One region of the Amycolatopsis sp. NPDC102389 genome, then DNA from elsewhere that is predicted to be linked to it. Evidence: riboswitches for the same ligand, from Rfam matches in the RefSeq annotation. Region 1 holds a riboswitch; the other holds the start of a gene.

Evidence for each region. Region 1 has a riboswitch for glycine ahead of gcvP (aminomethyl-transferring glycine dehydrogenase). Riboswitches for the same ligand answer to the same signal wherever they lie in the genome.
Region 2: linked by a shared signal. The riboswitch ahead of gcvP (aminomethyl-transferring glycine dehydrogenase) and the one ahead of gcvP (aminomethyl-transferring glycine dehydrogenase) in region 1 are both predicted to bind glycine.

What each region holds. Positions count from the first base shown of each region.
Region 1 covers NZ_JBIWKX010000001.1:348,347-363,678, reverse strand. The annotation lists gene mutM (bifunctional DNA-formamidopyrimidine glycosylase/DNA-(apurinic or apyrimidinic site) lyase) at 26-886, shown strand; gene ACIRGA_RS01700 (XRE family transcriptional regulator) at 954-1,394, shown strand; gene ACIRGA_RS01695 (hypothetical protein) at 1,395-1,958, shown strand; gene ACIRGA_RS01690 (MAB_1171c family putative transporter) at 1,955-3,139, shown strand; gene ACIRGA_RS01685 (DoxX family protein) at 3,136-3,486, opposite strand; gene ACIRGA_RS01680 (ABC transporter permease) at 3,513-4,202, opposite strand; gene ACIRGA_RS01675 (ABC transporter ATP-binding protein) at 4,199-5,086, opposite strand; gene ACIRGA_RS01670 (GntR family transcriptional regulator) at 5,083-5,460, opposite strand; gene ACIRGA_RS01665 (PadR family transcriptional regulator) at 5,625-5,948, shown strand; gene ACIRGA_RS01660 (DUF1700 domain-containing protein) at 5,945-7,192, shown strand; gene ACIRGA_RS01655 (general stress protein) at 7,352-7,876, opposite strand; gene ACIRGA_RS01650 (glutamine synthetase family protein) at 8,105-9,469, shown strand; gene ACIRGA_RS01645 (gamma-glutamyl-gamma-aminobutyrate hydrolase family protein) at 9,450-10,163, shown strand; gene ACIRGA_RS01640 (aldehyde dehydrogenase family protein) at 10,160-11,524, shown strand; gene ACIRGA_RS01635 (3-oxoacyl-ACP reductase) at 11,528-12,295, shown strand; glycine riboswitch at 12,716-12,819, shown strand; gene gcvP (aminomethyl-transferring glycine dehydrogenase) at 12,863-15,332, shown strand, end outside.
Region 2 covers NZ_JBIWKX010000022.1:21,152-36,483, reverse strand. The annotation lists gene ACIRGA_RS20050 (nuclear transport factor 2 family protein) at 1-361, shown strand, start outside; gene gcvP (aminomethyl-transferring glycine dehydrogenase) at 365-3,244, opposite strand; glycine riboswitch at 3,415-3,516, opposite strand; gene ACIRGA_RS20040 (MerR family transcriptional regulator) at 3,563-4,144, opposite strand; gene ACIRGA_RS20035 (TetR/AcrR family transcriptional regulator) at 4,442-5,056, shown strand; gene ACIRGA_RS20030 (bifunctional nuclease family protein) at 5,107-5,580, opposite strand; gene ACIRGA_RS20025 (MerR family transcriptional regulator) at 5,800-6,570, opposite strand; gene garA (glycogen accumulation regulator GarA) at 6,567-7,034, opposite strand; gene gcvH (glycine cleavage system protein GcvH) at 7,160-7,543, opposite strand; gene ACIRGA_RS20010 (CDP-alcohol phosphatidyltransferase family protein) at 7,607-8,242, opposite strand; gene ACIRGA_RS20005 (hypothetical protein) at 8,280-8,513, opposite strand; gene ACIRGA_RS20000 (hypothetical protein) at 8,975-9,331, shown strand; gene ACIRGA_RS19995 (hypothetical protein) at 9,355-9,732, shown strand; gene ACIRGA_RS19990 (hypothetical protein) at 10,133-10,462, opposite strand; gene ACIRGA_RS19985 (hypothetical protein) at 10,594-11,520, opposite strand; gene ACIRGA_RS19980 (adenylate cyclase) at 11,631-12,599, shown strand; gene ACIRGA_RS19975 (hypothetical protein) at 12,602-13,576, shown strand; gene ACIRGA_RS19970 (adenylosuccinate synthetase) at 13,573-14,766, shown strand; gene ACIRGA_RS19965 (NUDIX domain-containing protein) at 14,763-15,332, shown strand, end outside.

The DNA.
Region 1 (15,332 bases):
ACGGACCGGTGGGAGAATCGGCGTCATGCCCGAACTTCCCGAGGTCGAGGTGGTCCGTGCCGGGCTCGAGGCGCATGTCTCGGGCCGGACGATCACCGAGGTCGAAGTCCTCCACCCCCGCGCGATCCGCCGCCACGAGCTCGGCGCGGAGGACTTCGGCGGACGGCTCTCCGGCGTGAAGATCACCGCCGCCCGGCGCCGCGGCAAGTACCTGTGGCTGGAGCTTTCCGACGGCCAGGCCATGCTCGCGCATCTCGGCATGAGCGGCCAGATGCTCGTCCAGCCCGAGGACGCGCCCGACGAGAAGCACCTTCGCGTGCGGTTCCGCTTCGCCGACAAAGGGCCGGAGCTGCGCTTCGTCGATCAGCGAACCTTCGGCGGGCTCGCGCTCGCGGAACTCACCGAGGTCGACGGGACGGCGTTGCCGGGCACCATCGCGCATATCGCCCGCGACCCGATGGATCCGCGGTTCGACCTCGACCAGGCCGTCCGCGCGCTGCGGTCGAGGCGGACCGAGCTCAAACGCGCCCTGCTCGACCAGACGCTCGTCTCCGGCATCGGCAACATCTACGCCGACGAGGCACTCTGGCGCTCCAAGCTCCACTGGGCCCGCCCGACCGACAGGCTCACCGCGGCCCACGGCCGTACCGTGCTCACCGCCGCCAGCGAGGTGATGGCGGAGGCGCTGGTCGTCGGCGGGACCTCGTTCGACGCGCTTTACGTCAACATCAACGGCGAGTCCGGCTACTTCGACCGCTCGCTCGACGCCTACGGCCAGGAAGGACTGCCCTGCGGCCGGTGCGGGACGGCCATCCGGCGCGACCCCTTCATGAACCGTTCCTCGTTCTCCTGCCCGCGTTGCCAGCCGAAGCCGCGCGTGAGGTGAAAACTGTCGTGTATGGCGCGGGCGCCGCGTCAACTAGCATGAACGGGCACGACAGGTAGGGAGTGGGATGGTGGCCGCGATCGAGCCCGGTAAGACGACGCTCGCCGAGAAGATCGACAAGCTGTTCCAGATCGTGCTGAGACCCGATCGCGAGCCGTACAGCCACGAAGAGGTCGCCAAGGCGTGCCGCGAGGCCACCGGCGAGAGCTTTTCGACGACGTACCTGTGGCAGTTGCGCACCGGCCGTCGCGACAACCCGACGAAACGCCACCTCGAGGCGCTCGCCCAGTTCTTCGGCGTCTCGCCCGCGTACTTCTTCGACGACGAGCAGAGCGCCAAGATCGCCGAGGAACTCGCGCTCCTCGGCGCCCTCCGCGACGCCGGTGTCCGCGATGTCGCGCTCCGGGCCGTAACGCTTTCCCCCGACGGACTCGACACCATCAGCGACATGATCGACGCGATCGCCCGCAGGGAATCCGGACGGGGCGGCCCGAAGAAGGAGACGTGAGTGGACCGCCGCCATAAGGAGTTGTGGCGCCGCTGCCGGAGCCTCGCCGACGGCGTGGCCCTTCCCGAACCCTTCGACGCCGGGTCCTTCGTCGCCGAACTGGCCGCCGAACGCGGCCGCCCGATCGAATTGATGCAGGTCAGCGTTCCCTCCAGTGGCCCGTGCGGGCTGCTGATGAGCACCGAGCGCGCGGACTACATCCTCTATCCGACCAACACCACCGCCCTGCACCGGCGGCATATCCTGCTGCACGAGGTCGGCCATCTGCTGTGCGGTCACGTCGGTTCGGACGCGGGAGCCGACGGGATCGCGCTCGACGCCGCCGCCAGCAAGGCCCTCATGCCGAACCTCTCGCCCGAACTCGTCCGCCGCGTCCTCGGCCGCACGAGTTACAGCGCCGTCGAGGAGCAGGAGGCCGAACTGCTCGCCAGCCTCCTCGCGCAACGCGTCGCCCGGACGGCGGTGCGCGGCATCGCGCGTCTCGACGAGAGCGGGAGTGACCTCGCCGGCGGGATGGCCAGGGTCGACAACCTCTTCGGCAGCCGGAAACGGCGCCTGCCGTGACCGAAACCATCGCGTACTTCTGCTGCGTGGTGGCTTTCGCCGGCTTCGGCTACAAGCTGATCCAGGCCCGGCACACCCAGCCACTGCGGCGGATGTGGTTCCTCAGCGCGTTCGGGATGTGCATCGCGGGCGGCATCATGCTGCTCACCCCGGCGATGGAGAACGCCGTCGGCGTCGAAGAACCCATCGGCAGTCTCCTGAACCTCGCGGCCGACCTGCTCAAGATCGGCGCGATGGCCTTCGCGGTCGCGTTCGCGCATTCGCTGAAATTGGGGGAGGGCAAGCGGATCGGCTGGCACGCGGTGCTGTCCTGGACCGTCGTGGCCGCCGAGATCGCGCTCTTCTTCCTCTCCGGCAGCTACCGCGTCGGCGAGCACACCGCCGCCGGACCGGGCGGGCTCGGCTGGTTCGTCGCGTACAACGTTCTTTTCCTCGTCTACGGCCTGATCAGCCTGCTGACGTTCTCGATCGTTTTCGCCCGCTTCGCGCGGCATGCCGCCCCCGGCCCGCTTCGCACCGGGCTGTGGCTGCTCGTCGGTGGCGGGGTGTCCGCGCTGGGCTGGACCTTCTGGGATGTCGACGACATCTACATCCTCGCCACCACGGGTGCGGTCGACGCCGGCGAGGACACGCTCTCGGCGATCCTGGCGGCGCTGAGCGTCGGGCTCGCCGGGGCGGGCGCGACGCTCAGCGTGTGGGGGCCTGCGCTGGCCACCCCGTTCCGGCTGATCGGCACGTACCGGACGTACCGGCGGATCGAACCGTTGTGGGCCGCGCTGCGCGAAGCCGTCCCGGGGATCGCGCTGGACCCGGGCCCCGGTATGCCGGGCGGCGTCGAATTCGCCTTGTACCGCAGGGTCATCGAGATCCGGGACGGCCATCTCGCGCTGCGGCCCTACTTCGATCCGGACGTCCCGCCGGTCGCGGAAGCCGAAGCACGCAAGGCGAAGACCCCCGAAGCCCGCGTACCCGCGACGATCGAGGCCGCGGCCTTGGCCGCCGCGCTCGTCGCCTCCGAGGCGGGCCGCCGGTACGCCCCCGACGACGTTCCGGCGACCTACCTCGACGAGCCGGACATCGCCACCGAGGCGGCGTGGCTGGTGGAGGTCACGCGAGCCTGGCGACGGTCCGCCGTGGTCGGGCGCATTCGCCAGCGGGCGCGGGAAACACTCGCCGCCTAGGCGACGATCGCGGTGACGGCGGCCGCCGCCGAGACCAGCGCGAGCCAGATCGGCGGGGCGACGTCCTTGATCCCGTCGCCCGCCCGCGCGTGGGAGATCGCCGCCCCGATCAGCAACGCCACCAGGCCGATCGCCGCGGCGATCCCCAAGGGCTGCCAGAAGAATCCGGCCACCAGGCCCGCCGCTCCCGCGAGTTCGAGCGCGCCGATCCCCTGGATCTCCCGGACCGAGAAGCCGAGCCTCTCGGTCCGGGAGACCAACGCCTGCTGACGCAGGACCTTCGCCACCCCCAGTACGGCGAAGATCGCGATCAGCAGCACCGACAACACCGCATATGTCACGGCCATGACGAACTCCTTGGTGTGGAAGGGTTTCAGACCGTGACGCGGCGCATCGTGGCGAACCCGCCGGCACCCGCGACGCAGACCAGCAGGGCGAGCACCCCGGTCACGCCGCCGACGGTCAGCGTGCTGAAGAACGTGCCGACCTTCGGCCAGGACTCGGTCCAGCTGAGCAGCAGCACCCCGCCCAGCAGCACCAGCACCTGCGCGGCGGCGAACAGGACGACACCCACCACCGCGGCGCGCCGGTAGATCAGGCCGTACCACATGCCGTAGACGAACATCAGCGTCAGGAAGACGAACGACGTGAGCAGGGTCAGGTACCAGGGGCCGTCGAGCAGCCAGGGAACGCGGAAGTAGTTGAGGCCGAGTCCCCAGCCGCGGGTCGCTTCTTCGATCGCCTGGAGCACGGTGATCCCGGCCGCGTACACCGCGGAAAGCCCGGCTACCAAAAGGATCGTGCCGAGGTAGTACGACCGCCTCGACACGCCGAGCGCGAGCCCGAACGGGAGCGATTTCGTCATGCTCAAGGCCCCGCAGACCAACATGAACACGAACAGCGTGAACAGGCCGCCGGAGTAGTTCTCCTCGGGGGTCTCGGGAATCACCGCGAAGATGGTGAGATTCACCAGGAACGCGAAGAACGTGACGCCGACCGGGAGGACCAGGAACTGGAGCCGGTCCACCAGGTGGTAGCGCGCGACGTTGACCAGGGTGTTCATGCGGACGCCTCCTCTGCGGTCTGTCCGTTGGAGGTGTGCACCATCAACTGCTGCAAGGAAAGCGGCTCCAGCTTCAGGTGCAGGGCCTGTGCTTTCGCCTTCGCGGCGGCGTCGAGCGCGTCGGAGACGGTGACCGAAGCCCGCGACCCGATCTTGCGGCGGTGCAGCACCCGGCGGCCGGCGACGAAGTCGTCCACCGCGAGGGCCGTGCCGGACACCGTGACGGCGGTGCCGCGCAGTTCGTCGGCGGGCGCGTCGAGGACGACGCGGCCTTTGTCGATCATCACCACGTGCTCCAGCAGATCGGCCACTTCGTCGATCAGGTGCGTGGAGAGCAGGATCGTGCGCGGGTGAGCCGAATAGTCGTCGAGCAACCGGTCGTAGAACAGCTGACGCGCGACGGCGTCGAGGCCCGCGTACGGCTCGTCGAGCAGCGTGAGTTCCGCTCGCGCCGCGAGCCCGATCGTGATCGACAGCGCCGAACGCATCCCTCGCGAGAGCTTCTTGATCGGGCGCTTCGTCGGCAGGTCGAAGTCGCGGAGCAGGGTGTCGGCCAGTTCCGCGTCCCAGTTCGGGTAGAACCACGACGCCGCCGAAAGGGCATGCCGCACCTTGAAATCCGGGAACTGCTGGTCTTCGCGGACGAGCACCAGGCGCCGCAGCACGCGCTCGTTCTCGACCGGGCTCTCGCCGAACACACGGACCGAGCCGGTGCTGGCGAACTCCTGCGCCGTGACGATGCGCAGGAAAGTGCTCTTGCCCGCGCCGTTGCGGCCGAGCAGGCCGGTGATCTTGCCTTCTTCTATGTCGACCGAGACATCGCCGAGCGCGAGGTGGTCGCCGTAGCGCCGGGTCAGGCCGGTGGTCGAAATGGTCGGCGTCATGCGGCTGGTCCTCCGTTCCGGTGTCCGTTCCCGCGGATGAGCGAGATCAAGGTTTCGTCGTCGATGCCGAGGCGCCTGGCTTCGATGAGCATCGGGTCGAGGTACTGCTCGGCGAACCGCTGCCGCCGGTCGGTGAGCAGCTTCTGCCGCGCGCCGGCGGCGACGAACATGCCGATACCGCGCCGCTTTTCGAGCAGATTGTCATCGGCGAGCAGATTGATCCCCTTGGCCGCCGTCGCCGGATTGATCCGGTAGAAGGCGGCGAGTTCGTTGGTTGACGGCACGCGTTCCCCCTCGGCCAGGCTTCCCTCGGCGATGTCGTCGGCGATCTGTTCGGCGATCTGCACGAACAGGGGTGTTCCTTCGTCGAGCACGACACCTCCGTCCCCAGTCTTCGTGCACCCTCGCGGGGTGCGGTGGTTCATTACTGGACTAAGTAACCCATGAACCACCCGACGGACGCAAGTGGCTTCCGCCGTGCGCACTACTGTGCAATGCGTGGTACCTTCTGTTGCGTAAGACTGGGAGGGACGCGACTGTGGAGATCAGTCAGCTACTTAAAGGCGTGCTGGACCTCGCCGTTCTCGCGGTGCTTCGCGGAGAGGACGGCTACGGCTACGACGTGCTCCGAAGACTCCGTATCGCGGGATTGCAGGAAGTGGGCGACGCTTCGGTGTACGGGACGCTTCGGCGGCTGTACAAGGCAGGCCTGCTGACGTCCTATGTGGTGCCGAGCGAGGAAGGCCCGCACCGCAAGTACTACAGCCTCAACGAGCCGGGTCGACAGCGTCTCGAAGAGTCGGGGCAGACCTGGCGGACTTTCGCCACGACAATGAACAGCCTGTTGGGAGAGGCAGCATGAGCACGCAGAATCCGACCGCCGTGCGGGTGTATCTGGCGAGGGTCAGGAGCGCGCTCGCCGACCTGCCCGAGAGCGAAGTCGAGGAGATCCTCGAAGACGTCCGGCCCCATCTCGCCGAGATGGAGGCGGAGCTGGGGGAGAACCCCAAGGTCGACGCCTTGATCGAACGGTTGGGCAGCCCGGAAAGCTACGCCGCCGAATTGCGGGCCTCCGGCGGTTACCCGCCGCGTCCGCCCGAGGCGGGCGACAAGACCGCCGTGCTGAAGGTGAAGACCGGGATCGGCGGAGCGCGGTTCGCGTTCTGGGGCTTGGTGTTCTCCGTCGGCGGCTTCGCGTTGTTCGGCTTCGCGGCCGCGGTGTGGGTGCGGGTGGAGCCGTTGCTGGGACTGCTTTTCGTCGCACCCGTGCTCGCGATCAGCGTCGCCTACGTGGTCCGGAGGGGAGTCGCCCCGATCGCGGAACTGCCCGAGGTGGTCAAGCTCCGCGAGATCGCGACCTCGTTCCAGGGCAACCGGAACAGCAAGGGGGTCAACTACTTCCGCACGCTCAAGCCGGCGTGGTGGGTGCTGTGCGCGGCGGTGCTGGTCGTCTTCGGCCTGCTGCTCGTGCTCCGCGACACCGAGGCCGTGCTCTTGCTGCCGCTGATGCTGCTGGCCGCCGTCGCGGTGGTCTGGGCGGGGCCGAAGCTGAAGACCGACCGGCGGCTGCTGTGGCTGGCCGTTCCGGTCTCGGCGTTCGTCATCGGCAGCATGCTCGGCGGCGCGGGCGCGGCGGTCGATCTGATCGCGAAGCGTTCGTACAGCGGAGGTTCCTACAACAGCGGCTACACGCCGAACTACAACGACAACTACGGCAATCCGCAGTTGATGTACGGCAGCCAGGACGTGGAGAACATCTACGCGTTCGACGCCGAGGGCAAGCCGTTGACCGAGATCTACCTCTACGACGAGAACGGCCGTCCGCTCAGCACGACCCGGTACGCCTGTGAGCGGAGCACGGGTGAGAAGCGGAAGGTCGGCGACGACAACCGCTACCCGCGGCCGCGGCTCGAACGGGGAGTCCAGGACAACGACGGAAACCGCGACGGCTACAACGGTTCTCGCGGCTATTGCCAGGAACGGGCCGAAGTGCCGTTCAGCGCGGCGATCCCGAAGGCGGTGCCGGTGCCGCCGACTTCGCAGGCGGCCCCGCCGTCGTCCACCCCGGTGGCGCCGCCGTCGAACTCCACCCAGCCGACGCGGTAGGTGGCCCGGGCGGAGGCGGCTGTCGGGGGCGCCTCCGCCCGCGTTTCGTCCTCTGAATGCGGTAGTCGGTTACGCGAACCACAGCATTCAGAGGACGAAATGCGGATGTGCCGCGAGCCGGCACCTCGTGCTGAGGTGCCGGCTCGCGTGGGGTGAGGCTCAGTGGTTGAACGCGCTCCTGGCGGCCAGGTCGGCCAGCAGGGCGCGGCCCTTCTCGGCGTTGCGCGGCTGGGCCAGGACGTCGTAACGCCGGGCGACCAGCTGGCTCTGCGAGATGAACCCTCGCTTGTTCTTCGACGACGCGTACCCCAGGGCGCCGAACAGCAGGTTGAACCCGATACCGCCGACCAGGCCGACGATGATCGGCACCAGCCCGGCGCCCGGGTTCAGCAGGCTCAGCACGAGCCCGAGGAACACACCGAACATCGCGCCGGACAGCGCCGAGCTGGTCAGCACCTTGCTCCAGCCCATCCGCCCGGCGATCCGCTCGACCAGGATCGGTTCGACACCGACGATGGTCACGTCCGTGATCGGGAAGTCCGTTCCCGCGAGGTGGTCGACGGCACGCTGCGCTTCGGAGTACGACTCGTAGGAGCCGATCGGCCACCCGCTGGGCAGCGTCGGGAGCTGAGCCCGTCCCTGGGGCTCGGTGAACGTGGTCTGCTGCGTGAATGCCTGTGTCATTCCTTCTCACCTCTCTTGATCCGTACAACGTCCCGGATGCGCGGATCTCCTCCCGGTGCGGCGGGATTCACAGCATCTTCTCAGCCGGGCATCACAGACAATCCGCCCAGGGATCAACTACGGTCAGCAATGGATGACGAACCAGACCATTGACCGAGTTGACCGGGTTCGGCCGACCCGGTAGGAAGAAGCTGCAAAGGTACCGCTTCGAACCTTTAGGTGAGGCTGATGGCGAACAGGCGCGGCATGCTCACGCTGGATCGGCTCCGGGAACTGGTCGAGGACGGCACCGTCGACACGGTGCTGGTGGCGATCACCGACATGCAGGGCAGGCTGCAGGGCAAACGCTGCGCCGCCGAGTACTTCCTCAACGAGGTCGTCGAACACGCCACCGAAGCGTGCAACTACCTCCTCGCCGTCGACGTGGACATGAACACCGTCGACGGCTTCGCGATGTCGTCCTGGGAGACCGGCTACGGCGACTTCGTCATGCGCCCGGATTTCGGCACGCTGCGCCTGCTCCCGTGGCAGGAGGGCACCGCGCTCGTCCTCGCCGACCTCGAACGGGTGCAGGGCGGAGCGGTGGCCCCCTCGCCTCGCCAGATCCTGCGCGGCCAGCTCGACAGGCTCGCCGAGCGCGGTCTCGCCGCCTACGTCGGCACCGAACTGGAGTTCATCGTCTTCGACGACACCTTCGAGTCGGCCTGGGACAAGCGCTATCAGGATCTTCGCCCGGCCAACCAGTACAACGTCGACTACTCGATGCTCGGCACCGCCCGGATCGAACCGCTGCTGCGCCGCATCCGCAACGAGATGGGCGGCGCGGGGCTGTACGTCGAGTCGGCCAAGGGTGAATGCAATCCCGGCCAGCACGAGATCGCCTTCCGCTACGCCGACGCGCTGACCACCTGCGACAACCACAGCGTCTACAAGACCGGGTCCAAGGAGATCGCCGCGCAGGAGGGCAAGAGCCTCACGTTCATGGCGAAGTACAACGAGCGCGAGGGCAATTCCTGCCATATCCACATCAGCCTGCGCTCGGCCGCGGGCGAGCCCGTCCTGGCGGGCGAGGGTCCCGGCGGGTTCTCGCCGATGATGGAGCACTTCCTCGCCGGTCAGCTCGCCGGACTGCGTGAGCTGACCTACTTCTTCGCGCCGAACATCAACTCCTACAAGCGTTTCGTCCCTGGCAGCTTCGCGCCGACGGCCGTCGCGTGGGGCACGGACAACCGCACGTGCGCACTCCGTGTCGTCGGGCACGGAGACTCGCTGCGCACCGAGAACCGTGTCCCCGGCGGCGACGTGAACCCGTATCTCGCGGTGGCCGCGCTGATCGCGGCCGGGCTGCACGGCATCGAGAACGAGCTCGAGCTGGAGCCGGAGTTCCAGGGCAACGCCTACGGTTCCGGCAAACCGACCGTGCCGACGACCCTGCGGGAATCCGCGGCGCTGCTGGACAAGAGCGAACTCGCGAGGTCCGCGTTCGGGGACGAGGTCGTCGACCACTACCTGAACGCGGCGAAGGTCGAGCTCACCGCGTACGACGCCGCCGTCACCGACTGGGAGAGGATCCGTGGCTTCGAACGCCTCTGAGCCTTTGATCGGGCTCACGTCCTATTTGGAACCCGCGAAGTTCCTGGTGTGGGAGACCGAAGCGGCGCTGCTTCATCGGGTCTACGTCGACGGGATCGTCGCGGCGGGCGGGATCCCGGTCCTGCTGCCGCCGGTGAGCGAGGCACACGATCGGCTGATGTCCGCCGTGGACGGTCTCGTGCTGGTCGGCGGCGCGGACGTCGACCCGGCGCGGTACGGCCAGGAGCAGCACGCGACGACGTACACGAGGCCGAACCGGGACGCGTTCGAGTTCGGGCTGCTCCGGTCCGCTTTGGACAGTGGAAGACCGGTACTCGGCGTCTGCCGCGGGTTGCAGGTGCTCAGCGTCGCGCTGGGCGGCACGCTCGTCCAGCACCTGCCCGACACTGTGGACTGCAAGGATCACCAGCCCGCGCCCGGGACCTTCGGCACCACTACGGTGACGCTTGCCGAGGGCAGCCGCGTCGCGTCGATCCTCGGCGCCGAGACCAAGGTGCCGTGTTACCACCATCAGGCGATCGACAAGCTCGGCGACGGGCTGGTCCCGGTCGGCTGGGCCGCCGACGGGACCATCGAGGCGGCCGAGCTTCCCGGCGACGGGTTCGTAGTCGGCGTCCAATGGCATCCCGAACAGAATCCCGACGACATCAGGCTTTTCGAGGCACTCGTAGAAGCAGCTAAGGAGCGCGCATGACCACGTTCGAGGTGATCAACCCCGCCACCGAGGAGGTGGTGCGGTCGGTCGAGCTGACCTCGGCGGAGGAGACCGACGCGGCGATCGCCCGCGCACACGCGGCGTTCCCCGCCTGGCGCGCGGTGGCTCCCGGCGACCGGGCACGGCTGCTGCGCCGGTTCGCCGACGCCGTCGACGCCGACCTCGAGAACCTCGCCGAGCTGGAAGTCGTCAACGCGGGGCATACGATCGGCAACGCGCGCTGGGAGGCGGGCAACGTCCGCGACGTGCTGACGTACTACTCGGCGTCGCCCGAACGGTTGAGCGGCAAGCAGATCCCGGTGCCCGGCGGCGTGAACATGACGTTCCACGAGCCGCTCGGTGTGGTGGGGGTGATCGTGCCGTGGAACTTCCCGATGCCCATCGCGGGCTGGGGGTTCGCGCCCGCGCTCGCCGCCGGGAACACCGTCGTGCTCAAACCCGCCGAGCTCACCCCGCTGACCGCGATCCGCCTCGGCGAGCTCGCCCGCGAGGCGGGGATCCCCGAAGACGTCTTCCAGGTGCTTCCCGGTAAGGGATCCGTGGTGGGACAGCGCTTCGTGGACCACCCGGCGGTGCGGAAGGTGGTGTTCACCGGCTCCACCGAGGTCGGCAAGCAGATCATGGCGGGCTGCGCCGCGCAGGTGAAACGGGTGACCCTGGAGCTCGGCGGCAAGAACGCGAACATCGTGTTCGCCGACGCCGACCTGGAGAAGGCCGCGGCCACCGCGCCGTACGGCGTCTTCGACAACGCCGGGCAGGACTGCTGCGCGCGGTCGCTGATCCTGGTGCAGGCGAGCGTGTACGAGAAGTTCATGGAGCTGCTGGAACCCGCCGTGAACGGTGTCGTCGTCGGGGATCCGCGGCTGGAAGTGACCGAGATGGGGCCGCTGATCTCGGCCGGGCATCATGCGAAGGTGTCGTCCTATGTGGACGATTCGGCGCCGGTCGCCTTCCGGGGCAACGCTCCCGTCGGGCCGGGCTACTGGTTCGCGCCGACCGTCGTCACCCCGCCGGATCTGCGGCATCCGCTGGCCTCGGACGAGATCTTCGGCCCGGTCGTCGCCGTGGTCCCGTTCGACGGCGAGACGGACGCGGTGACCATGGCCAACCACACGGAGTACGGGCTGTCCGGCTCGATCTGGACCCGCGATGTCGGCCGCGCCTTCCGCGTCGCACGCGGCGTCGAAGCCGGGAACCTGTCGGTCAACTCGCATTCGTCCGTCCGGTACTGGACGCCGTTCGGCGGGTTCAAGCAATCCGGATTGGGCCGCGAGCTCGGCCCGGACGCCGTCGACGCCTTCACCGAGACCAAGAATGTCTTCATCAGCACGGAGGAATAAGCAATGGTTCAGCGTTTCGAAGGCCGCGTCGCGGTCATCACCGGCGGCAGCAGCGGGATCGGTCTCGCCACCGCGCGGCGGCTGGCGAGCGAAGGCGCGAAGGTCGTCATCGGTGACATCTCTGCCGACGCGGGCAAGGCGGCGGCCGACGAGGTCGGCGGCCTGTTCGTGCAGGCCGACGTCACCGACGCCGAGCAGGTCGAGGCCCTCTTCCAGACCACTGTGGACACTTTCGGCTCGGTCGACGTCGCGTTCAACAACGCCGGCATCTCCCCGCCCGAGGACGACTCGATCCTCACCACGGGCATCGAGGCGTGGGAGAAGGTGCAGAAGGTCAACCTGACGTCGGTGTACCTGTGCTGCAAGGCGGTTTTGCCGCATATGCAGCGGCAGGGGAAGGGTTCGATCATCAACACGGCGTCGTTCGTCGCGGTGATGGGCGCGGCGACGTCGCAGATCTCCTACACCGCGTCCAAGGGCGGGGTGCTGGCGATGAGCCGGGAACTGGGCGTGCAGTTCGCGCGGGAGAACATCCGGGTGAACGCGCTGTGCCCGGGTCCGGTGAACACGCCGCTGCTCAAAGAGCTGTTCGCGAAGGACCCCGAACGGGCGGCGCGGCGGCTGGTGCACGTGCCGGTCGGCCGGTTCGCGGAGCCGGAGGAGATCGCGGCAGCCGTCGCGTTCCTGGCGAGCGACGATGCCTCGTTCATCACCGCTTCGCAGTTCCTGGTGGACGGCGGCATCTCGGGCGCCTACGTCACCCCGCTCTGACCCCTGCATTTAGTCCTCTAAATGCGCTGAAGTACATGATGGCCCCCTTCCTTGCGCCTAGGTACAGGAAGGGGGCCTTCATGTACTCGGGCCGGCGGTCGCGCTCGGTCCGGGAGCCGAAGGACGCTTTCCCCGCGTCTCGTGCGGTGAAGGGCCCTTTCGCCTCGCGTGATCAGGGCCGTCACTCGCGTGATCAGAGGCGTAACTCACGAGTTTCGTCTCTGATCACGCGAGTGACGGCTCCAAGCACGCAAGTGACGTCGTCGGGCGGAAGTAGACGCGCGCTGAACAGGCCAGGTACGGTGTGCGCACAACTGCAGATCGGGCCGTCGAGCTGGAGCGGGAGAGCCCCCATGAACGTGGTGGGGCACCGAAGGAGCAAACTCCCCGGAATCTCTCAGGTACCCACTACCGCTTCCGCGAGGCCACTCTGGAAAGCAGGCGCGCAAGTGCGCCTCACCCAAGGTGAAAGCCACCCTGCGACGGGTGGTGAAACTCTCAGGTGCCATGACAGAGGGGGAGTTCCCAGCGCACCGGTCTATCCGGCGCCTGATTGAAGGAGCTCCCTTGACCAGTACGTCCTTCGACGACCGGCACATCGGCCCCTCGGAGTCCGAGCAGGCCAAGATGCTCGCCGAGGTCGGCTACGGCAGTCTCGATGCCCTGGTACAGGCCGCGGTGCCGTCCGCGATCCGCGTCACCCGCGACCTCGACCTTCCCCCCGCCGCGTCCGAAGAGGACGCCATCGCCGAGCTTCGCGCGCTCGCCGCGCTCAACAAGCCGATGACGCAGATGATCGGTCTCGGCTTCCACGACACGGTCACCCCGGCGGTCATCCGCCGCAACGTGCTGGAGAACCCGGCCTGGTACACGGCGTACACGCCGTACCAGCCGGAGATCTCGCAGGGCCGTCTCGAAGCCCTCCTCAACTTCCAGACCATGGTCTCCGAGCTGGCCGGGCTCGCCACCGCGAACGCCTCGCTGCTCGACGAGTCCACCGCCGTCGCCGAGGCCGTCATGCTGATGCGCCGCGCGTCGAAGGCGAAGTCGAACAAGGTCGTCCTCGACGCCGAGTGCCTGCCGCAGACCATCGCCGTCGTCCGCACCCGCGCCGAGGCGATGGGCGTCGAGGTCGAGGTCCGTGACCTGCTCACCGGCCTGCCGGAGGAGTTCTTCGGCGTCGTCGTCCAGTACCCGGGCGCTTCCGGTGTGCTGCGCGGCGCGGGTTTCTACTCCGCCATCTCCGAGACCGCGAAGGCCGCCGGCGCGCTGTACACCGTCGCCGCCGACCTGCTCGCCCTCACGCTGATCACCGCGCCGGGTGAGTTCGGCGCCGACATCGCCGCCGGTTCGACCCAGCGGTTCGGTGTCCCGCTCGGGTACGGCGGCCCGCACGCCGGATTCATGGCCGTCCGCGCCGGGCTCGAGCGCTCGCTGCCGGGCCGCCTGGTCGGGGTGTCGGTCGACGCCGACGGCAACCCCGCGTACCGCCTCGCCCTGCAGACCCGCGAGCAGCACATCCGCCGCGAGAAGGCCACCTCCAACATCTGTACCGCGCAGGTCCTGCCCGCCGTGCTCGCCGCGATGTACGCGGTCTACCACGGTCCGGACGGCCTCAAGCGCATCGCGACCCGCGTCCACGAACTCGCCGCCGGGCTGGCTGGGGCGCTGCGCGCGGCGGGCGTCGAGGTTGTCCACGAGGGCTTCTTCGACACCGTCCTCGCCCGCATGCCCGGCCAGGCCGAAGCGGTCGTCGCGGTCGCCCGTGAGAACGGGATCAACCTCGGCCCGGTCGACGCCGACCACGTCCGCGTCGCCGTCGACGAGGTCACCACGCCCGCGATCATCGCCAAGGTGCTCAACGCTTTCGGCGTCGAGAACCAGGCGGAAAGCTCCGGGGCGTTGCCCACCGGTCTCGGCCGCGAGAGCGAGTACCTCACCCACGAGGTCTTCCACTCCCACCGCTCCGAGACCGCGATGCTGCGCTACCTGCGCGGACTGTCCGATCTGGACTACGCGCTCGACCGCGGCATGATCCCGCTCGGCTCCTGCACGATGAAGCTCAACGCCACCACCGAGATGGAGCCGATCAGCTGGCGCGAGTTCGCGGGCATCCACCCGTTCGCCCCGGCCGAGGACGCCGAGGGCTACCACGTGCTGGTCGAGCAGCTGTCGACCTGGCTGGCCGAGGTCACCGGCTACGACAAGGTGTCGCTGCAGCCGAACGCCGGCAGCCAGGGCGAGCTCGCCGGTCTGCTCGCGATCCGCGCGTACCACCACGCGAATGGCCAGCAGGAGCGTGAGGTCTGCCTGATCCCGTCGTCCGCGCACGGCACGAACGCCGCCTCCGCGGTCATGGCAGGCATGCGCGTCGTCGTGGTCAAGTGCACCGACGAGGGCAACGTCGACCTCGAAGACCTGCGGGCCAAGGTCGAGGCCAACCGCGACACGCTGTCCGCGATCATGGTCACGTACCCGTCCACGCACGGCGTGTACGAGCACGGCATCGACGAGCTGGCCAAGATCGTCCACGACGCGGGCGGCCAGGTCTACGTCGACGGCGCGAACCTCAACGCCCTGCTGGGTCTCGCCAAGCCGGGCGAGTTCGGCGGCGACGTCTCGCACCTGAACCTGCACAAGACCTTCTGCATCCCGCACGGCGGTGGCGGCCCCGGTGTCGGCCCGGTCGCGGTCCGCGCGCACCTCGCGCCGTACCTGCCGAACCACCCGCTGCTGGAGAAGGCCGGCCCCGAAACCGGTGTCGGCCCGATCAGCGCCGCCCCGTACGGCTCGGCGTCGATCCTGCCGATCTCGTGGGCGTACGTCCGCATGATGGGCGCGGGCGGGCTCACCGCCGCGACGCAGGTCGCCGTCCTCGCGGCGAACTACGTGGCCAAGCGCCTCAACCAGCACTACCCGGTGCTCTACACCGGCCAGGACGGCCTGGTCGCGCACGAGTGCATCCTCGACCTGCGCGGTCTCACCAAGGAGACCGGCGTCAGCGTCGACGACGTCGCGAAGCGCCTGATCGACTACG
Region 2 (15,332 bases), on a different contig from region 1:
GTCGGACATCCAGCGCGTCGCCGAGCAGTACATCGCCGTGTGGAACGAGACCGACGCGGACCAGCGCCGCGCGCTCATCGCCGAAGTGTTCACCGAGGACGCCGCCTACACCGACCCGCTCGGCGCCGTCACCGGCCACGACGGTGTCGACGGCTTCATCGCCGGCGCGCAGGCCCAGTTCGCGGGCTTGAAGTTCAGCCTGCCCGCGGCGCCCGACGCGCACCACGACATCGCGCGGTTCCAGTGGCACCTCGGCCCGGAGGGCGCGGAGGAGCCGCTGGCGATCGGCTTCGACGTCATCGCCGTCGAGGACGGGCGGATCAAGCAGGTGCTGGGCTTTCTCGACAAGATGCCCGGCTGACCATCAGGCGAAGGCCTCCGGTGGCGGGCAGGAGCAGACGAGGTTGCGGTCGCCCGCGGCCCCGTCGATGCGCCGCACCGGAGGCCAGATCTTGGCGGCGGTGAAACCGGCGGGGAAGACCGCGATCTCCCTGCTGTACGGGCGATCCCACTCCCCCGCGAGACACCGCGCGGTGTGCGGGGCGTTGCGCAGCGGGCTTCCGTCCACCGGCCACTCCCCCGCGGCGACCTTCTCGATCTCGCCGCGGATCGCGATCATCGCGTCGCAGAACCGGTCGAGTTCGCCGAGATCCTCGCTCTCGGTGGGCTCGACCATGAGCGTTCCGGCGACCGGGAAGGACATCGTCGGCGCGTGGAGGCCGTAGTCGGCCAGCCGTTTGGCGACGTCGTCGACGGTGACGCCGGTCCGTTTGGTGAGCGCGCGGAGATCGAGGATGCATTCGTGCGCCACGAGTCCCTCGTGCCCGGAGTACAGCACCGGGTAGTGCTCGGCGAGGCGTTTGGCGACGTAGTTGGCGTTCGCGACCGCGGTCAAGGTCGCGCGCCGCAGCCCGTCGGCGCCCATCATCCGGACGTAGGCCCACGAGATCGGCAGGATCGACGCGCTCCCCCACGGCGCGGCGCTGATCGGTCCCACGCCGGTCGCCGGGCCGGCGTCCGCCTGCAGCGGGTGGTTCGGCAGGTACGGCGCCAGATGCGCGCGGACGCCGATCGGCCCGATGCCCGGCCCGCCGCCACCGTGCGGGATGCAGAAGGTCTTGTGCAGGTTCAGATGGGAGACATCCGCACCGAACCTGCCGTATTGCGCCACCCCGATCAGGGCGTTCAGGTTCGCGCCGTCGACGTACACCTGACCGCCCGCGTCGTGCACCAGCGCGCAGACCTCGCGGACGGTGTCCTCGTACACGCCGTGCGTCGAGGGATAGGTGATCATGATCGCGGCGAGGTCGTCCGCGTGTTCGTCCACAGTGGACTTGAGGTGGCCGAGGTCGATATTGCCCTCGTCGTCGCATTTCACGACGACCACCCGCATCCCGGCCATAACGGCGCTGGCCGCGTTCGTCCCGTGCGCGCTGGAGGGGATCAGGCAGACGTCACGCGCCGCGTTCCCGCGTTCGCGGTGATAGGCCCGAATGGCCAGCAGGCCGGCGAACTCGCCCTGGCTTCCGGCGTTCGGCTGCAAGGAGACCGCGTCGTAGCCGGTGATCCCGGCGAGCCACCGCTCCAGATCCTTCACGACGCTGAGCAGGCCGGCCGCGTCCTCGGCCGGCGCGAACGGATGCAGACCGGCGAACTCGGGCCACGTGATCGGCTCCATCTCGGCCGTGGCGTTGAGTTTCATCGTGCAGGAGCCCAGCGGGATCATGCTCCGGTCGAGCGCGACGTCCTTGTCGGACAACGCCCTCAGGTACCGCAGCAGCGCCGTCTCCGAGCGGTGCGCGTGGAAGACCGGATGAGTCAGGTACTCACTGGTGCGGCGCAGATCCGGCGGGAAGCCGTCCGCGGTGTCCGCGTCGAGCGAGTCCACATCGGACACCGCGACACCGAAGGCCTTCCATACCAAGGAAAGATGTTCGCGGGTCGTCGTCTCGTCACAGGCGATGGCGACATGGTCCGCGTCCACGAGCCGCAGGTTGACCCCGAGTTCCCTCGCGGTGGCGACCACCCCGGTCGCGCGGCCGGGAACGGCGACCATGACGGTGTCGAAGAACTCGCAGTGCACGACGTCGACACCACTCTCGGCGAGCCCGGCCGCGAGCACGGTGGCCATCCGGTGCGCGCGGTTCGCGATGGCGCGCAGGCCTTCGGGACCGTGGTACACCGCGTACATCGACGCGATGACCGCCAAAAGCACCTGGGCGGTGCAGATGTTGCTCGTCGCCTTCTCGCGGCGGATGTGCTGCTCGCGGGTCTGCAACGCGAGCCGGTACGCGGGCGCGCCGTCGGCGTCCTTCGACACCCCGACCAGCCGTCCGGGCAGCTGCCGTTCGAGGCCCTTCCGGACGGCGAGGTACGCCGCGTGCGGTCCGCCGAAGCCCATCGGGACGCCGAACCGCTGCGTCGACCCGATCGCGACGTCGGCGCCGAGTTCACCGGGTGACCGCAGCAGGGTCAGCGCGAGCGGATCGGCGGCCATCACCACGGCGGCGCCCAGCGCCTTGACCTCGGAGATGGTGTGCTCCCATTCGCGGACGACGCCCGAAGCGCCCGGATACGACAGCAGCACTCCGAAGAAGTCGCCGCCGAGTCCGAGCCCGGTGATGCCCTGCGACAGGTCGGCGGTCACCAGGTCGATGCCGAGCGGTTCGGCACGGGTGCGCAGGACCTCGATCGTCTGGGGAAGGGTGTCCTCGTCGACCACGAACCGATGCGATTTCGCCTTGCTCGCCCGGCGGACCAGTGTCATCGCCTCCGCCGCCGCGGTCGCCTCGTCCAGCATGGACGCGTTGGCGATCGGGAGGCCGGTCAGATCGGCGACCATGGTCTGGAAGTTGAGCAGCGCTTCGAGGCGCCCTTGCGAGATCTCCGGCTGATACGGCGTGTACGCGGTGTACCAGGCCGGGCTCTCCAGCACGTTGCGGCGGATCACCGGCGGGGTCACGGTGTCGTGGTAGCCGAGGCCGATCATCTGGACCATCGGCCGGTTGCGTGCGGCCAGCGCGCGGAGTTCGGCGAGCGCACCGGTCTCGCTGGAGGGCGGCGGCAGGTCCGGCGGAGTCGCGGACTCCCGCAGCGACGCGGGGACGGCCCGCTCGGCGAGCTCGTCGAGAGAGGCGACGCCGACGACGTCGAGGATGCGCGCGAGTTCTTCGGTGCCGGGACCGATGTGCCGGTCCGCGAAGGGAGTCCCGGATTCGAGAGCGGCCAGTGAAACGGGCTCCATCGGGAACCTCCCAAGACGCGGGGGTGGGGCCGGGACGATTGTCCTGGCCCTCCCCACTCTGTCCGTACCCCCGTGGGGGCGCCTGAGAGTTTCGCCCGAGTGTTGAGCCGGGCTTGCACCGTCGGCGGGGCCGCCAGGCTGTGACCTGGCGAACCACTTTCCAGAGGCGTCTCTTCCGCGCGGTCCAGGGTGCCTGAGAGGTTCCGGGGAGGACTTGCTCCTTCGGCGCCGAGCTCAACGGTTATCGGCTCGGTCTCTCCCGCGCGGATTCGTCGACCGCGGAAGTGAGCCTACCCTGCCGCCCTCGCGGCTTCATGATCAGCCGGTGCGACGTGCGTTACGACGCTGCGTGAGCTCGTCCGGCGTGACCGTTTCGATCACGCCGCCGTCGGCCCGCTCGGCCGGGAACTCGTGGATGGTGCCGCTGATCTCCTGCATCGCGCCGCTGACCGCGATCCCGAAGACGCCCTGCCCGCCCTGCAGTAAATCGACGATCTCTTCGGGCGAGGTGCACTCGTAGACGGTGGTGCCGTCGGAGAACAGGGTGACCTTGGCGAGGTCGCGGACGCCGCGCAGGCGCAGGTGGTCGACGGCGACCCGGATGTTCTGCAGGGAGACGCCGGTGTCCAGCAGCCGCTTGACCACCTTCAGGACGAGGATGTCCTTGAACGAGTAGAGCCGCTGCGAACCGGAACCGTGCGCCGTGCGGATACTCGGCGCGACCAGCTTCGTGCGGGCCCAGTAGTCGAGCTGCCGGTACGTGATGCCGGCGATCTGGCAGGCGGCGGGACCACGGTAACCGACGAGTTCGTCCGGAAGGGAAGAGTCGGGGAACAGCTCGCCCTGCTCGCCGTCAGCGACCGGAACGAGCGGCTCTTGAGGGCTACCAGCCTCGACCACGCCATGCCTCCCCTCGCCCGACCTGGCGGCCGGCGAACAAAGCCGCGCGGACCCATGTGAGTCCGCACCGGAGTTCCTCGTCAAGACGAATGCCCCAGACATCCGAATCACACCTTGGCGATTCACCTTCATTGACGGTAAGCGCGTCCGGCAAAGCGGTCAACGCGACGCGCGGTCGGCCTCAAGCTCTTCTTGAGGCTTGTCGAGGACAGTCCCCCGTTCGGCCGCACACTTGCCGGTTTTACTCAGCCGTGTTAATTTTTACTCATGCAAGTAACACCCTCCACCCAAAGTGCCATGCAAGAGGTCCAGGCGGAGCTGGGGCTGTCGGTCACCGAGGCGGCCCGGCGGGCGCAGATCATCGGGGCCACGATCGCGACGATCTCCGACCTCGGCTACCACAAGACGTCGTTCGCGAAGATCAAGGAGCGGGCCGGGCTGTCCAGCACCCGGATCATCTCGTACCACTTCACCAACAAGGCCGGCTTGATGCAGGCCGTGGTCACCACCGCGACCGGGATGAAGGACAAGTTCCTCGAGGAGCGGACTCAGGGCACGACCGACCGGGCCGGGCTGCTGCGCGGCTATATCGAATCGGAGATCGCGTTCCTCGGCTCATACCCGGAACTGGTGCGGGTCATGGTCGAGATGGCTTCGAGCGGCTCGGACGCCGAGGGCTGGTTCATGTCGGCACCGCTGGTCGAAGAGCTCCGCACCGGCCGGCTCGAACGCCAGTTGCGGCAGGGGCAGCGTGAAGGCGCTTTCGGCGAGTTCGCGCCGGACGTGATGGCGCTGTCGATCGCGCAGGCCATCGATGGCGTCGCGGCGAAGTTCGCGGCGGATCCGAAGCTGGACCTGGAGCGGTACGGCCGGGAGCTGGCGGACCTGTTCCTCAAGGCGACCGCGGCCTGACTCGTGAGTGGTAATGACGGTCGGAACCGTCATTACCACTCACGACAGGATCAGGTGTCCGCGCCGCGGAAGTCCTCCGGCGAGACGGAGTCGAGGAACTCGCGGAACTTCTCGACCTCGTCCTCCTGCTCGTCGGGGATGATGAGGCCCGCTTCCTCCAGCACCGCGTCCACGGCGTGGATGGGCACTCCCACCCGCAAGGCCAGCGCCACCGAATCGCTCGGCCGCGCCGAAACCCGGATGTCCCCGTCGAAGACCAGCTCCGCGAAGAACGTGCCTTCCTTCAGGTCGGTGATGACGACCTGTTCCAGCTCACGGCCCAGCGCTCCGATGACCTCCTTGAGCAGGTCATGGGTGAGTGGACGGGCCGGGCGGACTCCCTGCTGCTCCAAGGCGATGGCGGTGGCCTCGACCGAGCCGATCCAGATCGGCAGGTAACGCTCGCCTTCGGTTTCCCGCAGCAACAAGATCGGCTGATTCGCGGGCAGCTCCACCCGCACGCCGACGACGCGCATCTCGCTCATCGGGCTTCGCCTCCCTCTCGTGCGCACGGGCTGCAACGCTTGTCTCGACGACCAAGCGACGGCAGTCCCGACGCTACCCGTCTTCCGAGCGCTGTGCTCGCTGTCTCCGACATTCCGGTTCGCCCTTGGCAAACCCAACTCTCACGGTACGGCATAGGGTGCCGAACATTCAGTCATTGACAAGTGGCCTCACAACGGTTCCCGGTCCCCCGGACCCGTTCAACCGCCCGTGACAGCCCGTATTCCGGCCTTCACCAAGAGCGTGTGCAACGCCACGGTCAAGGCGGCGAGCTCACGGACGACTTCGTCGCCCCTCGCCTGGGCGTCCTCGTCACGATGCCGATACACCGGGGTCACGATCTGCTCCAGCAGGCCGACCTCGCGGTCGGCCGCGGCGCGGAAGGCACGCAGATGTCTCGGCTCTATACCGAATTCGGTCATCGCTTTCACGGTCTTCGCCACGAGGACCGCGTCGGGGTCGAAGAACCCCGCCGCGCCTGGGCGGACCAGACCGTATTGCCGCAGCTCAGCCAGGGTGGCGGCGTCGATCCCGGCCTGGCGGAGCAGATCTTCCTCCGTCAGCCTGATCTCGCGATCGGTCTCGAAGTCCCCGGGGGACGGCAGTCCGCCGTTCTCCCCGGGGGCGTCGAGTGAAACGAGTTTTCGCGGCAGCCTCGGCATCGCCACGGTGTGCTCGGCGGACGCGGCGCCCTGATCCGCCGCGTCCAGTTGTTCCTTGATGACCTTCAGCGGAAGGTAATGATCCCGCTGGGCGGACAGGACGAACCGCAACCGCTCCACGTCCGCCGGAGCGAACTGCCGGTACCCCGACGGGGTCCGGCCCGGCTGGACCAGACCCTCCGCCTCGAGGAACCGGATCTTGGAGATGGTGACATCGGGGAAGTCGCCGCGCAGCTGTGCCAGCACGGCCCCGATGCTCAACCCATCGCGCTGCGACGCATCCCGATCAGGCCGCCCGGCCGCCGTCACCGTGCCCCCTGGCCCCCGTGACCCGGGCCGGTCAGGAAGACCAGGCGGAACTTGCCGATCTGCACCTCGTCGCCACCGGCGAGGACGGCCTGGTCGACCGGCTCGCGGTTGACGTAGGTGCCGTTGAGGCTGCCGACGTCGATGACGACGAACTCGCCGCCCTCACGGCGGAATTCGGCGTGCCGCCGGGAGACCGTGACGTCGTCGAGGAAGATGTCGCTGTCCGGGTGCCGTCCCGCACTGGTGGTGTCGCGGTCCAGCAGGAAGCGCGAACCCGCGTTGGGGCCCCGCTTGACGACCAGCAGCGCGGAACCCGCGGGCAGCGCGTCCACACCCTGGACAGGGGCCTCGGCAGCCGGAGGAGCCTCAGTGCCTTCGACGTCGGCCAGGAAGTCGGCCCGGAAGACAGAAGTCCGCTCCGGAGACTGCTCCGGGGGAACGCCGGGCCCGTCGTTCGTGCTCACCTGAGCTCTCCTAACGCATGTGTGTTGCCACTACTCAAGAACGTGTGGAGGTCAAACGTACCGTGCCTGATCGAATCTCCGGCCCGCGGCTCCCCCTACTCTTCCCGAAGGGCCACGGCCTGCGGCTATTCCTTGATCAGCGCCTGGTACGCCTCGGCCTCCAGCAGGGATTCCACCGAGCTCGCGTCGTCGAGGCGGAGCTCGATCAGCCAGCCCTCGCCGTACGGGTCGCTGTTGATCAGCTCGGGCGACTCGGTCACCGCGTCGTTGACCGCGACCACCTCGCCGTCGAGCGGGGCGAACAGCTCCGAGACGCTCTTGGTCGACTCGACCTCGCCGAACGCGTCGCCCGAACCGACCTGCTTGCCGACCTCGGGCAGTTCGACGAACACCACGTCACCGAGCTGGTCCTGGGCGTACTCCGTGATGCCCACGCGCACGAGCCCGCCGTCGCGCACGGAGACCCACTCGTGCTCCTCGGTGTACCGCAGTTCTTCTGGAGTGGACAACGCCGCTCCCCTTTCTGGTGCCCTCACTCGAAACCGACGCGCGCAGTTTCGCATCCCGCCGGGTCACGCGCCCGGCGCCTCCCGTAACTCGCCGGGATCGGCCGATCGCAGCGCCCGTACCGTCTGTACGACGTACAGCACGCCCGAATAGACGTACAGGACCGCACCCCACGCCGTGAAGGCGTAGCCGATCGGCCGGGCGATCGCGGCGATGTCGGAACCACCCTGGGTGAGCAGCAGGAACGGGAAGGCGTACATCAGCACGAAGGTGGCGCCCTTGCCGATGTAGGTGACCTCGGGCGGGGCGAACCCCCGGCGCCGCAGCAGCAGGACGCAGACGCCGAGGACGGCCTCTCGGACGACCAGCGGGACCACCAGCCACCACGGGATGATGTCGCGGATCAGGAAGGCGATGAGGGTCGCGAGGATGTAGAGCCGGTCGGCGGCGGGGTCGAGCAGCTGGCCGAGCCGCGACATCTGGTTGAGCCAGCGGGCGAGTTTGCCGTCGAGCCAGTCGGTGAGCGCGCTGAACACGAGCAGCGCGAGCGCCCAGCCGTCCTCCTTCGGGCCGAGGAGCAGCCACAGGAAGACCGGCACCCCGGCGAGCCGGAGGATCGAAAGCATGTTGGGGACGTTCAGGGCCTGCCGCAGCAGGGAAGGCTCTTCGCTGGTCACGCTCGGTTCGGGGGGCGTACTCACCCGCTCAGCCTAGCCAGCGGCGGCAGGTCGTCCCGCGTCAGCTGGCCCGGGTGTGCGTCCAGCCGCGGCGTTGCAGGTCCGCGCTGGTCAGCGCCACGGGCCTGCCCCGGTGGTCGGTGCCCATCCAGCGATGGTGGCCGGCCGAGCTCTCCAGGACGTACGGGCGGCCGCCGCACCAGACGACGGTGCACGGCGCCGTCGGTGGCAGCTCCGTGCTCGCCGGTGCGGTGGCCTGGGGTGACGCGGGGTCGGTCTGTTCGTCGGTCTTCATCGCTCTCACGGTTTCGGTGACGGGGACTGGGACACGCCGGAGCGCTACTTGTCTTTTCGGCGGAACGGGGCCGCGCGTTAACGGCTCCGCGCCGGATTCGTCCGATCGGTTCGCGACGACAGCAGGGTGTTGCCGCGCCGTGAACGGCATATTAATTGTCTACAATGGACAGTGATTGAGCGGTCCTCGCGTATCGCGGCGGCGGGGGCGCGATAGCCTCCCGCGCATCGAACGTGGCTCAATGCCACGGCATCGGGCCCGGCCGGGTCAGAATGGGCCGGCCACGACCGGCCGACGAAAGGATCGCCTTGCCCGTCTCGACGACCACCGGAACGTGGCGGCGCCTGTTCGCGGTCTGCGCCGTCGCCGGAACACTCGCCGCCTGTTCGGGCGAAGATCCGCCACCGCCTGTCACTTCGATGTCGGTCTCACCGTCTTCACCCTCTTTGAGCGTTTCCCCTGTGTCAGTGCCACCGATCCCGTCGCAAACCGCGCCGAGCCCGTCCGCCGCACCGGCTCCCGCCCCCGAACCGAAGCCCGCTGAACCGGTACAGGGGTCCTGCGGAACGGTGACCGCGGCGAGCGGACTGACCTTGCAGGTGCTCAACGGCCCCGGTGTCTCCTGCGCGGACGCGACCGGAATCGTCGGTTCGTTCCACAAGAGGATCGCCGGACGTCAGTCCGCGGGCTCGGACGAGCCGGTCAGCGAGACCGTGGACGGCTGGCTGTGCGTCTCCGGCGCTCCCGCCGCACAAGGCGGCACCAGTTGCAGCAAGGGCGAGCAGAACGTGTTCGCCGCCGTCGTCCCCGTCGAATGAACCATCCCCGAAAAGAAGGGCCCATGAAGAGCCTCGCCGTGCTTCCCGCCGCGCTCGCCGTCGTCCTGCTGAGCGGCTGCGGCGCCGATCCCGCTCCCGCCGCCGCACCCGCGCCGTCCTCCCCCGCCGCCACCTCGGCGCCCGCCGGGACGCCCTGCGGCGAGGTCGCCGGGCTCCAGGGCGCGAAGAACAAGGTCGTCGCGCACGGAAAGACGGACTGCGCCGAAGCGACGCAGGTGCTCACGGACTACTTCGCCAAGCTGACGCCCGCAGAGGCGGCGTCACCGCAGGGGCCCGGCCCCGTCGTGATCGGGGCGTGGACCTGCGGGAGCGGGCCGAACGATCCGGTGACGAGTTGCTCGACCGAAGACGAGCGCCAGATCGAAGCGACCCGCTCCTGAGCGTCAGTTTCCCCAGACGGCGCCGCACATGGTGTAAGCCTCGAACTTCTGTCCCGAGAACCCGCCGTCCCGCGGCGCGGTCCCGGCGCCCGTGCCCCCTGAAGTACATGAAGGCCCCCTTCCTTGCGCCTGGCGCAAGGAAGGGGGCCTTCATGTACTTGGGAAGGCGATCCTGACGGTAGTGAAGGCCTCCTTCGCTACCGTCAGGGTAGGCAAGGAGGCCTTCACTACCGGACCCGCGATCAGCCGCGGCAGATCCAGCAGATACCCAAGACGCTCTTGACTCTGCCCCCGAAACGCCACTCACGACCTGGGCCGAAAGCTCCTTTCACCGCATCAGAGACAGTGAAGGGAGCCATCACCCCGCCACCGGCCGCTCCCGCGAACACGCCACCTTGTCTTACTCTCGATGATCCTCGCGTCGTCTCTTCCCCACGTCCAGCCGGTACAGGACACCGCCCACGATCACCATGCCCGTGAGAAAGAGGCCCAGCGCGCCGCCCGCCGAGACCTTCCAGATCAACGGCGATCTCGACCGATAGGCGAATCCATCACCGGCGAAAACCGTGTCACCCGCCGAGATGTCCTCTCCCAGGATCCGGCCGCCGCCGGTACGGCCGTCGGCGAAGCGCCATTTCCCGGCGCAGTAAGGGGTCTGGCCGTTCACCGCGGATCCCTCCGACGTGCACCCCGAGATCTCGGTGACCGTGACGTCCTCGCCGGTACTCAACTCACCGATACTGGAACCGAGGAAGGCCCAAACGATTCCGAAGAGCACCAGAAGAGGGATCACGGTCGAAAGCACCGGGGAAAGAACTCCGGATTTCCGTGCTTCTTCCGACACTGGAGTCCTTTCGTCGGTCACTGGAGCTTCAGCAGGACTTCTCGGTCGAGCTTGCCGACGAGCAGGTACTCGGTCCGGTATCCGGGCGGGACCACGAAACAGACGAGCCCGGTGGTGCCGTCGAAAGCGCCGGGAGCGCCCGCACAGTCCTTGACCCGCGCCGGCTCACCGTGTTCGTCGGCTGACAACTCCAGTGCCGTGTCACCGAGGCGAGACGCCTCGATCCGCAAGGTGAGCACGTGGAATCCGCTCAACCACGCCTCGGCTCCATCGGGCGCTCCGGGCCTGCTGTCGAGCACACGCACGGCCGACTCCCCGGATACGGCGGTCTGCCCAGGGGCGAACACCGGCGGCGGTCCCCACAAGTCGCGACGATGTTCCCAGAAATTCGGGACGGGGTCGGCCGCCTCGCGATAGGCCGTGCCGCCGAATCCGACCGGCGTCAGCACGATGAAGGCGCCGAAAGCCAGTCCGGCCAGGAACGGCAGCGACTTCCCCGGTCTCGCAACTTTGACCAGCACGACGGCCGCGAGCACCAGGAGTGCCCAGCCGAGCGACATCGCCGTGATCTTCTCCCACGGATGGTGGGCTTCCACGACCCTGTCCGCCCCGCGCACGGACAACACCCTGTCCGTCACCGACGAAAACCGGGCGACCACCGGATCCGCGAGGCCGAACGCGTCTCGTGTCGGCACCTCGATCGCACGGCCGTCCTCGGTGATCGCCATGACCTCGTAGCCGGTATGCGGGCCGTCCTGTCCTTCGGTGGTCTTGGAGTTCCATTCGGAGATCACCGCGCGCACGTCGTAAGTGCCGGCTATCCCTTCGACGGTCCACCGTCCGACGAAGGCCGCGACGAATCCGAAGACGATCCCGATCAGGAACACGATGACCATCGCGTTCGTCCGCCGTTCCGCGTTCCGATCCAGTTCCTGGAAGACCACCAACACCCCCTGTCCGGCTTGCCGAGCCTAGTGCTCCGAGGCCACCGGACGGCACGGGATTTGTACCCACCCCCTTGCGGGCCGAAGTAAGAGTCGTCTAGACTCAAACTATGCTCACCAGGGAAGACGCCGTGACGATGATCGAGAACACGGTCGACGCGGCCACTCTGTTCGCCCACCATCGCTACCGCGAACTGGCGGCCGTACTCCACCCGGACCGCAACCCCGGCGACGAGCGCGTCCATCGCGCCGCCGCCACCCTCAACCGCCTTCACGACGACTGGAAACGCGCCCGGCGCCAGACGGTCACCACGGCGACGTCGTCCTACACCCTCGTCGCGCCGCACGCGGTGGGCAGTGTCGCCACGACCTACCGGACCACCGGCCCGCATCTGGTCAAACTCGTCCGCGAGCCGGCGCTCAATCTGCTGATCCACGCCGAATGGGAGGCGTTGCGCGCGCTCGACGGTTTCACCGAACGGCACCGCTGGCTCCGGCCCTACTACCCGCGGCTGCTCGATACCTCCGGTCCGGTGGCCAGGGGCGACCGCGCGTTCAGCGTCCTCGATCCGCTCGTCGACGGTTTCGTCACTCTCGCCGAGATCGGGAAGGCCTTCCCCGGCGGGCTCGACGGCCGCGACTACGCCTGGATGCACCGTCGCCTCCTGCGGGCGGTGGCGGGCGCGCATCGCGCGGGTCTGGTCCACGGCCATCTCACCGCGGACAACGTGCTCGTCCATCCCGGACAGCACGGCATCGTCCTGGTCGGTTGGTCCTTCGCCGTCGAAGCCGGGGCGCTCCCGCTCGCGGCGGACAAGTCCGTCCACTATCCACCGGAAGTCCACAAAGGACTACCGATGACCACGGCCACCGACGTCCACATGCTCCACCGCATGATGCTGGAACTGTTGGCACCGAACGAAACCCGCCAACGCGAGTTCGCGACGTGGTGCACACAGGACATCCCGGCACAACGACCCGAGGCCGCCGATCTGCTCGACGAGTACGACGAACTGCTCGACGACCTGTACGGCCCTCGCACCTTCCGACCGTTCACCATCCCCGAGACAGGAGCCTGACCATGGGACACGGACACTGGGACGACAACGCCTACGCCGCCGCGAAGACCTTCCGCGCGGCCAAGGGCGAGGACGATTTCGGCTACACCGCCGATCTCCGCTCCAAACCCGCGAAGGAATGGAAGGTCGCGCCCGCGCTCGACCCGCTGAACGCCGTGCGGGAATGCCGGGATTCGGCCGACCACACCGATTCGACGCCGATCGCGGTGCTGTTCGACGTCACCGGGTCGATGCGCCGGGTGCCGAGGATCATGCAGGGCAAGCTCGGCAAACTGCACGGCCTGCTGAAGCGCCGGGGGTATCTGACCGACCCGCAGGTGCTGTTCGGCGCGATCGGCGACGCCGACAGCGACCGGGTTCCCTTGCAGGTCGGGCAGTTCGAATCGGACAACCGGATGGACGAGCAGCTGCGCACGATGTTCCTCGAAGGCGGGGGCGGCGGGCAGAAGAGCGAGTCCTACGAACTGGCCGCCTACTTCATGGCCAGGCACGTGGTGACCGACGCGTGGCAGAACCGCGGCCGCAAGGGCTATCTGTTCATCATCGGCGACGAGCTGAACAAGCCCGCGCTGGAGGCCCGCCACATCCGCCGCGTGATCGGGGACGACGTGCGGGAAGACATCGACCCGGCCTCGGTGTACCGGGAGCTGGCCCGCAAGTGGAACGTCTACTTCGTGCTGCCGAACCAGTCTTCGTACTACAACGACCCGCAGATCGGCGAGCACTGGAGCGGTCTGCTCGGCCAGAACTTCCTGAAGCTGGACGACCCTGGCGCGGTGTGCGAGCTGATCGCGGCCACCATCGGGCTGGAAGAGCGGGTCGTCGACGTCGACCGGGCGCTCGCCGATCTCGCGGACGTCGGCTCGGTCGCCGAAAGCAAGGCGGTCGGCAAGGCGCTGGCGAAGCTGGGCACCAAATCGGTCGTCACCTCGGCGGTGCCCGCGGACGACGGGCCGAGCGACGTGGTGCTGCGATGAGTCTCCTGGACGGTCACGTGGTGGTGGTCGGGCTCGGCTTCGGCGACGAAGGCAAGGGCGCGGTGGTCGACGCGCTCTGCGCCGCCCGGCCCACCACCGCCGTGGTCCGCTTCAACGGGGGCGCGCAGGCCGCGCACAACGTCGTCGTGGACGGGCGGCACCACACCTTCAGCCAGTTCGGGGCGGGCACGTTCGCCGGCGTGCCCACCCATCTGTCGCGGTACGTGCTCGTCGAGCCGTTCGCCCTGGCCGCGGAAGCGCGGCGGCTCGAAGCGGCAGGCGTCCGGAATCCGCTCTCGCTGCTGAGCGTGGACGGCCGGGCGCTGCTCACGACGCCGTTCCACATCCACGCCAACCGGGCCAGGGAGGGGGCCCGCGGCGTGAACCGGCACGGTTCGTGCGGCAAGGGCATCGGCGAGACCGTCTGGTACTCGCTGCTGCCCGGGGCCGCGCCGGGTGACGTCGTGGAGAGCCAGGAGGTGATCGGGACGCCGGGGGAAGCGCCCACGGTCGCCGACTGCGCCCGGCCGTCGGTGCTGCGACGCAAGCTGGACGCACTCGCGCGGTTCTACGCGCCGCTCGCCACGCCGCCGCACAGCGTCGACGAACTGGTGGCGCTGTACCGCGATTTCGCGGGCGCGGTGCGCATCACCGACGGGGACGAAACGGGACGGCTGGCGGATTCCGGGCGGCTGGTCTTCGAGGGAGCGCAGGGGGCTCTCCTCGACCAGCACCACGGGTTCCACCCGCACACGACCTGGTCCACGACCACGCCGCACAATGCCCGCGCACTGCTCGGCGGGCGACCGCACGCCGTCGTGGGTGTCACGCGGACCTATCTCACCCGGCACGGGGCGGGGCCGCTGCCCACGGAATCCGCCTCCGTCCTCGCCCGCTTTCCCGAGGCGCACAACGAAACCGGCGAATTTCAGGGCGCGTGGCGGGCGGGCCATCTCGACGCGGCCCTGCTGGATTACGCGATCGCGGCCTGCGACGGCGTGGACGCGCTCGCGGTGACGCATCTCGACGCGACCGGGCTGAAGGTCGTACCCGGGGACGGCTCCCCCGCCGTCGACCTGCCGGATCCGCTGGCGTGGTTCGGCGCGCGGCTGCCGGTGGCCGTCACCGGGTATGGCCCGGACAGGGCCGGTTACCGGGTCGCGGAGGCAAGGTCGACAATCTACGCGTGATCGAGTCGACGCCGGTGTCCGTTGATGTGCTCGTGGTGCGGTTCGCCCCCGGCACCCGGAACGTCCTGCTGGGAATCGCGCCGCGGGCGGCCGAGCCGTTCGCGGGGGAACTGGCCCTGCCCGGGGTGCTGCTCGGGCTCGGGGAACGGCTGCGGGAGGCGGCGAGCCGGGCGGTGGTCGGCAAACTCGGCCTCCCGCCCGACGCGGTCTCGGCGACGGGACAGCTCGCCACCTTCGACGAGCCGAACCGTGACCCCCGTGGCCCCACGCTCTCCATCGCCTTGTGGGCCACCGTGAATCCCGCGCTGGACGTCCCGGGGAACGTCGTGTGGGCGCCGCTGGACGAGGTCCCGCCGCTGGCTTTCGACCACGACCGGATCGTCGCCGACTGCCGCCCGATGCTGGCCGAACGGCTGTGGCGCGACGTCGCCTTCACCGCCGGGCTGCTGGGACCGATCTTCACCACCGCGCAGGCGTTGGACGCCACCGAAGCGCTGACCGGGGACCGCCCCTATCCGGCTAACCTCGGCCGGACGATGGAGCGGGTCCCCGGACTGCGGCGCACC